One region of the Streptomyces sp. NPDC005302 genome, then DNA from elsewhere that is predicted to be linked to it. Evidence: riboswitches for the same ligand, from Rfam matches in the RefSeq annotation. Region 1 holds a riboswitch; the other holds the start of a gene.
The links. A riboswitch is a leader RNA that binds a small molecule or an ion and turns the genes downstream of it on or off. The one in region 1 is predicted to bind glycine.
Positions count from the first base shown of each region.

Region 2: linked by a shared signal. The riboswitch ahead of gcvT (glycine cleavage system aminomethyltransferase GcvT) and the one ahead of gcvP (aminomethyl-transferring glycine dehydrogenase) in region 1 are both predicted to bind glycine.

Region 1 is NZ_JBEXGN010000022.1:127,124-131,146, reverse strand. Features, by position in the region: gene ABZT74_RS28050 (DNA polymerase IV) at 1-1,108, shown strand, start outside; gene ABZT74_RS28045 (PRC-barrel domain-containing protein) at 1,030-1,401, opposite strand; glycine riboswitch at 1,532-1,627, shown strand; gene gcvP (aminomethyl-transferring glycine dehydrogenase) at 1,805-4,023, shown strand, end outside.
Region 2 is NZ_JBEXGN010000009.1:39,880-43,902, forward strand. Features, by position in the region: gene glyA (serine hydroxymethyltransferase) at 1-875, opposite strand, end outside; gene gcvH (glycine cleavage system protein GcvH) at 887-1,264, opposite strand; gene gcvT (glycine cleavage system aminomethyltransferase GcvT) at 1,468-2,586, opposite strand; glycine riboswitch at 2,734-2,830, opposite strand; gene ABZT74_RS15655 (AAA family ATPase) at 3,005-3,673, shown strand; gene ABZT74_RS15660 (enhanced serine sensitivity protein SseB) at 3,739-4,023, shown strand, end outside.

The DNA.
Region 1 (4,023 bases):
GGCGAAGATCGCCTCGGAGCAGGCGAAGCCCGACGGTCTGGTGCTGATCGACCCGGGCACCGAGCGCGAGCTGCTGGGGCCGATGTCCGTGCGGACGCTGCCGGGCGTCGGGCCGGCGACCGGGGACCATCTGCGGCGGGCCGGGATCACCACGGTCGGGGAGATCGCCGAGGCGGGCGAGGACGAGCTCGTACGGCTGCTGGGCAAGGCGCATGGGCACGCGCTGTTCGCGATGGCGCTGGCGCGCGACGACCGGCCTGTGGTGTCCGACCGGGAGACCAAGTCGGTCTCGGTCGAGGACACCTACGACGTGGACATCCACGACCGGGTCCGCGTCGGCCTGGAGGTGCAGCGGCTCGCGGACCGCTGTGTGCGGCGGCTGCGCGGGGCCGGGCTGTCGGGGCGGACCATCGTGCTGAAGGTGCGCCGGTACGACTTCTCGACGCTGACCCGGTCCGAGACGCTGCGGGGGCCCACGGACGACCCCGCGGTCGTCCAGGAGGCCGCCGCGCGGCTCCTGGAGGGCGTGGACACGACCGGGGGTGTGCGGCTGCTCGGGGTCGGTGTCTCCGGGCTCGCCGACTACACGCAGGAGGACTTGTTCGCGCAGGCCCAGGCGCAGGCGCAGGCCGAGGCGGTGGCAGCGGCGGTGGCAGCGGCGGAGCCGTCGGCGGCGGAGCGGGCCCGGGCGGAGCCGGACACGGGTCCCGCGGGCGGGAAGGAACCGCCCGCGGAGCGGCGGTGGTCCGCGGGGCACGACGTCCGGCATGCCGAGTTCGGGTACGGATGGGTGCAGGGAAGCGGTCTGGGGCGGGTCACGGTGCGGTTCGAGACGCCGTACTCGGAGCCGGGCCGGGTGCGGACCTTCCGGACGGACGATCCGCGACTGGAGCCGGCGGATCCGCTGCCCCTGGTGGAGCGGAGACCCGAGGAGTCCGGGCCGACGCCGGCGGACGTGGAGCCATGGGCGTCAGAGGCAGGGGCGCCGGAGTCCGACCCGGCGGCCCGGGTGGTCCAGGGCCCCGGGGATCAGGTGTCCTCGGATCCGGCGAGCCGGCCGAAGTCACGGTCCGGCGGCGGAGCAGGGGACGCCACGTCGAGCCCGTAGTGGTGGTAGAGCTGGAGCTCCTGCTCGGGGGAGAGGTGCCGGCCGACGCCGAAGTCGGGGGCGTCCTTGATCAGGGCCCGGTCGAAGGGAATGCGCAGGGTCCCCTCGACGACCTCACTGGGTTCCAGGGGAACGAACGCGTCCCTGCTGAACAGGCCGGTGCGTATGGCCGCCCATTCCGGGACCCCGGTCGCGTCGTCGAGGTAGACCTCGTCGATGGTGCCGATCTTGGTGCCCTTGCGGTCGAACGCCTTGCGGCCGATCAGGTTGCGCGGATCGATGTCGGTCTGCACGGTCCCTCCACGTGGTCGCAAACTCATCCGTAAGCAGTACATCCGTAAGCACTACAAAAGAGCACATTCGGGCGGGCGGCCACTCGAAGGCGGGTGTCTTGTCCCCGCTGGTAGGCTGGCCAACGGCTGCTGATCCCGTGCGGGAGAGTCCTCCAGACTTCACCGGAGGCGCCGAAGGAGCAACTCCTCCCCGGAATCTCTCAGGCCCACGTACCGCACGGACGAGGTCACTCTGGAAAGCAGGGCGGGTGTCGATGGCCTCCGCCCTCACCGACGGTGAAAGCCGGGACGTCAGTGGACGGACCGGTGAAGCTCTCAGGTTGAGATGACAGAGGGGGAGGCCGTCGGGGTACCCGTGCCGGGGTACCCCTCGAAGGTCGCGTCAGACCAGGAGGCCTCCGCAATGACCGCCCATCGCATTCCGCTCTCCGAGCTCGAACAGGGAATCCCCTTCGAGCAGCGCCACATCGGGCCCGACTCCGAAGCCCGGGCCAAGATGCTCGCGCAGGTCGGATACGGCTCGCTCGACGAGCTGACGGCCGCCGCGGTGCCGGACGTGATCAAGAACGCCGAGGCGCTGAAGCTGCCGGCCGCGCGCACCGAGTCCGAGGTGCTCGCCGAGCTGCGTTCCCTCGCGGACCGCAACCAGGTGCTCGGCTCGATGATCGGCCTCGGTTACTACGGCACGTTCACGCCGCCCGTGATCCTGCGCAACGTCATGGAGAACCCTGCCTGGTACACGGCGTACACGCCGTACCAGCCGGAGATCTCCCAGGGCCGTCTCGAGGCCCTGCTGAACTTCCAGACCGTCGTCGCCGAGCTGACCGGTCTGCCGACCTCGGGCGCCTCGCTGCTCGACGAGGGCACCGCCGCCGCCGAGGCGATGGCGCTGTCCCGCCGGATGGGCAAGAACAAGAAGGGCCTCTTCCTGGTCGACGCGGACGCGCTGCCGCAGACGATCGCGGTCATCGAGACCCGCGCCGAGCCGACCGGCGTCGAGGTCGTCGTCGCCGACCTCGGCGACGGCATCCCGGCCGACCTGGCCGGGCGCGAGATCAACGGCGTGCTGGTCCAGTACCCGGGCGCCTCCGGTGCCGTACGCGACATCAAGCCGCTGATCGAGCAGGCGCACGCGCTGGGTGCTGTCGTCACCGTCGCCGCCGATCTCCTCGCCCTCACGCTGCTCACCTCGCCCGGCGAGCTCGACGCGGACATCGCCGTCGGCACGACGCAGCGTTTCGGTGTCCCGATGGGCTTCGGCGGACCGCACGCCGGCTACATGGCGGTGCGCGAGAAGTTCGCCCGCAGCCTCCCCGGCCGTCTGGTCGGTGTGTCCGTGGACGCCGACGGGCACAAGGCGTACCGCCTCGCTCTGCAGACGCGTGAGCAGCACATCCGTCGCGAGAAGGCGACGAGCAACATCTGCACGGCCCAGGTGCTCCTCGCCGTGATGGCCGGCATGTACGCCGTCTACCACGGCCCCGACGGCCTGCGGACCATCGCGCGGCGCACCCACCGTTACGCCACGGTTCTGGCCGCCGGGCTCACCGCCGGCGGCGTCGAGGTCGTGCACGGCGCGTACTTCGACACCCTCACCGTGCGGGTCCCGGGCCGCGCCGCCGCCGTCGTGGAGCGTGCCCGCGACCTCGGCGTCAACTTCCACGGCGTGGACGCCGACCACGTGTCGATCTCATGTGACGAGACGACCACGCGCGCGCAGCTCGCGGCCGTGTGGAGCGCGTTCGGTGTCGACGGCGACGTCGAGGCGCTGGACGCGAGCGCGGAGGACACCCTGCCGGCCGCTCAGCTGCGCGGTGACGAGTACCTCGCCCACCCCGTGTTCCACCAGCACCGTTCCGAGACCGCGATGCTGCGTTACCTGCGCAGGCTCTCCGACCGCGACTACGCGCTCGACCGCGGCATGATCCCACTGGGCTCCTGCACGATGAAGCTCAACGCGACCACCGAGATGGAGCCGGTCACCTGGCCCGAGTTCGGGCAGCTGCACCCCTTCGCGCCCGCCGAGCAGGCCCAGGGCTACCTCACGCTCATCCACGAGCTGGAGGACCAGCTCGCCGAGGTCACGGGCTACGACAAGGTGTCGCTGCAGCCCAACGCCGGTTCGCAGGGCGAGCTGGCCGGTCTGCTGGCCGTCCGCGGCTATCACCGCGCCAATGGCGACGACCAGCGCACGATCTGCCTCATCCCCTCCTCCGCGCACGGCACCAACGCCGCGAGCGCCGTGATGGCGGGCATGAAGGTCGTCGTCGTGAAGACGGCCGACGACGGCGAGATCGACGTCGAGGACCTGCGTGCCAAGATCGAGCAGTACCGCGACGAGCTGTCGGTGCTGATGATCACCTACCCCTCGACGCACGGTGTGTTCGAGGAGCACGTCGCCGACATCTGCGCCCAGGTGCACGAGGCCGGCGGCCAGGTCTACGTCGACGGCGCCAACCTCAACGCCCTGGTGGGTCTGGCCAAGCCCGGCCACTTCGGCGGCGACGTCTCGCACCTCAACCTGCACAAGACGTTCTGCATCCCGCACGGCGGCGGCGGTCCCGGCGTCGGCCCGGTCGGCGTCCGCGCGCACCTGGCGCCGTACCTGCCGAACCACCCGCT
Region 2 (4,023 bases), on a different contig from region 1:
CCGTCCAGCGTGCGCTGCTGGCGCTCCTTGAAGTCGTCGGTGGCGGCGACCTTGAAGGAGACGGCCTTGGCCGCGATCACGTGCTCCAGCGGACCGCCCTGCTGACCGGGGAAGACCGCGGAGTTGATCTTCTTGGCCAGCTCGGCCGTCGAGAGGATCACGCCGCCGCGGGGGCCGCCGAGGGTCTTGTGAGTGGTGGTCGTGACGACGTGGGCGTGCGGCACCGGGTTCGGGTGCAGGCCCGCGGCCACCAGGCCGGCGAAGTGCGCCATGTCGACCATGAGGTACGCGCCGACCTCGTCCGCGATCCGGCGGAACGCGGCGAAGTCCAGCTGACGCGGGTAGGCGGACCAGCCGGCGACGATCAGCTTCGGGCGCGACTCCTTGGCGAGGCGCTCGACCTCGGCCATGTCGACCTGGCCGGTCTCGTCGTCCACGTGGTACGCGACCACGTCGTAGAGCTTGCCGGAGAAGTTGATCTTCATGCCGTGGGTGAGGTGCCCGCCGTGCGCGAGGTTCAGTCCCATGATCGTGTCGCCCGGCTTGAGCAGCGCGAACATCGCGGCGGCGTTGGCCTGGGCGCCCGAGTGCGGCTGCACGTTGGCGTGCTCGGCGCCGAACAGCGCCTTCACCCGGTCGATGGCGATCTGCTCGACGACGTCGACGTGCTCGCAGCCGCCGTAGTAGCGGCGGCCGGGGTAGCCCTCGGCGTACTTGTTCGTCAGGACCGAGCCCTGGGCCTCCATGACCGCGACCGGAGCGAAGTTCTCCGAGGCGATCATCTCCAGGGTGGACTGCTGGCGGTGCAGCTCGGCGTCGACGGCGGCCGCGACGTCCGGGTCCAGCTCGTGCAGGGGGGTGTTCAGAAGCGACATGCGGGGACTCCTCAGCCGGCGGTGAAGGCGGCGTACTCGTCGGCGGACATCAGGTCCTCGGGCTCGTCGGCGACGCGGACCTTGAACAGCCAGCCGCCCTCGAAGGGGGCCGAGTTCACCAGCGACGGGTCGTCCACCACGTCCTGGTTCGCCTCGACGACCTCGCCGCCCACGGGGGAGTACAGGTCGCTGACCGACTTGGTCGACTCCAGCTCGCCGCAGGACTCGCCCGCGGTCACCGTTTCACCGACCTCGGGAAGCTGGGCGTAGACGACATCGCCGAGCGCGTTGGCCGCGAACTCGGTGATGCCCACGGTCGCGACGCCGTCCTCGGCGACGGACAGCCACTCGTGCTCCTTGCTGTAGCGGAGCTGCTGGGGGTTGCTCATGGCCTGAATTCTCCTGTACGCGGGGGAGTGCTGATGAAAGGGGGAGTCGGTCGTCCGGACGAGCCCGCCCGGGAGTGCCGTCGGTGCCCGCCGGGCCGGGTGGCCCGTGGTCCGTTGCGGCCCGTCATGTGCGGCCCGCACGGCCGACCGGTGTCACGGCCCGCCGGTGCGGACCGGTGTCACGGCCCACGTGCGGACCAGTGTCACTTCCGGCGCTTGTAGAAGGGCAGCGCCACGACCTCGTAGGGCTCGTGGGTGCCCCGGATGTCCACACCGACACCGGTGCTGCCCGGCGCGGCGTGCGCGGCGTCGACGTACGCCATCGCGATCGGCTTGCCCAGCGTGGGCGAGGGGGCGCCGGAGGTGATCTCGCCGACGACCTGTCCGCCGGCGACGACCGGGTACCCGGCGCGCGGCACGCGACGCCCCTCGGCGATCAGGCCGACCAGGACCCGCGGCGGGTTCTGCTCGGCACGCTCGGCGGCCTCCTGGAGCGCGGCGCGGCCCACGAAGTCGCCCTCCTTCTCGAACTTCACGACCCGCCCGAGGCCGGCGTCGAAGGGGGTCAGCGAGGTGGTCAGCTCGTGCCCGTACAGCGGCATGCCCGCCTCCAGGCGCAGCGTGTCGCGGCAGGACAGACCGCACGGGATGAGTCCGACGGGAGTGCCCGCGTCGGTCAGCGCCTGCCACACCTTCTCGGCGTCGGCGGGCGCGACGAACAGCTCGAAACCGTCCTCGCCCGTGTAGCCGGTACGGGCGATCAGCGCCGGGACGCCGGCGACGGTGCCCGGCAGACCCGCGTAGTACTTCAGGCCGTCCAGGTCCGCGTCGGTCAGCGACGCGAGGATGCCGGGGGACTCGGGGCCCTGCACGGCGATCAGTGCGTACGCGTCACGGTCGTCGCGCACGACCGCGTCGAAACCGGCGGAGCGCCCGGTCAGCGCGTCCAGCACGACCTGGGCGTTGGAGGCGTTCGCCACCACCATGAACTCGTGCTCGGCCAGCCGGTAGACGATCAGGTCGTCCAGGATGCCGCCGTCCTCCTGGCAGATCATCGTGTAGCGGGCGCGGCCCACGCCCACGGTGGCGATGTTGCCGACCAGCGCGAAGGCGAGGAGTTCGGCCGCCTGCGGGCCGGTGACGGTGATCTCGCCCATGTGCGAGAGGTCGAAGAGCCCGGCCTTCGTGCGGACGGCGAGGTGCTCGTCGCGCTCCGAGCCGTAGCGCAGCGGCATGTCCCAGCCGGCGAAGTCGGTCATCGTCGCGCCCAGCGAGCGGTGCAGGGCGTCGAGCGCGGTGAGACGGGGGGTGTTGCTGCTCATCGGTGGGGCTCCCAAGGCATGACGGCGAGGTCGTTCCTCCCCATCTGTCATCGGAACCTGAGAGGTTCATCACGACCCCGCGAAACGGTGGTCCTGATTTGCACCTTGGGTGGAGCCACCGGAGAGCGGCCCGCTTTTCAGATGTGCCTCGCCCGCGCGGTAACGGGGCCTGAGAGATTCAAGGGAGGGACTTGCTCCTTCGGCGCCCGGGTACACGTACCCAGGACTCTCCCGCGCGGATTCAAGCGGCCGGTATGCAGTTGGCGCGGCCATCATTGCACGCCCCGTCCGATCAGGGCAGTCCGCATCTGTAACCGTGCTGTGGCAGTCCGCTCACCGAAACGGGAAGCGCCGCGCATTACCTTCTCTTTACACTCGACGGGGATGGGACTCCACATCCAAGGGGAGGACGGCCACGGTGAACAGGACCACGGTGTACGCGACGACCTCGGGTCTCGCGCTGCCCGAGCAGCCAGGCGCACCGGCCCGGGAGGCGTGCGGCCCGTTCCCGGCGGCCGTCGTCCGGGATCTCAGGGACCGCGCGGGGCACAGCCCGCACGGCCTGCGCTTCGGCACCCGCGACCTCGTCGTGGTCACCGGACTGCCCGGCAGCGGCAAGTCGACGCTGATGCGCCGGGCCGTCGAGGGCGAGCGCGTCGACTCGCAGGACACCCGCGACCGCTGGGACGGCCGGATGGCCCGACTGCTGCCGTACGCGGTGTACCGCCCCTTGGTCCGCCTCGCGCACTACGCCGGGCTGCGCCGGGCGCTGCGCGGAGCGGGCGGAGTCGTCGTGCACGACTGCGGCACCCAGGCCTGGGTGCGCCGCTGGCTCGCCCGGGAGGCCCGCCGCCGGGGCGGCGCACTGCACCTGGTGCTGCTCGACGTCGCGGCGGACACCGCGCTGGACGGCCAGCGCGCGCGGGGCCGGGGCGTCTCGCGCTACGCGTTCGCGCGCCACCGCGGCGCGGTCGCCCGGCTGTTGCGTTCCGTGGAGCGCGGGAACCTTCCCGAGGGGTGCGGCTCAGCGGTCCTTCTCGACCGGGAGGCGGCGGACGTGCTGCGCAGGATCGACTTCGGCCACTGACCGGCCGGAGCGTCCCATTAACCTTTCCAGCCGGAACAGTGGTTCGAAGCAGGCGGTAGAGACAGATGGACTTCCCGGCACAGGCACACCCCCATCCGCACGGCGGCTGGCCCGGCAACGAGCTGGAGGAGGTGCTGTCCGCGGCCCTCGGTATGGGCGGAGCGGCTTCGGCCGGCGCCCGCATCGTCGAGGTGCTCGGCCGCAGCTTCGTCTGGGTGCCGCTGCCCAGCGGCGGCGGCCCCGACAGCGGCCCGCTCGATCTGCCGACGATGGAGCTCGAAGGACAGGTGTACGTGCCCGTCTTCAGCTCCGAGGAGCAGTTCCGGCAGGTCACCGGCGGCCACATGGCG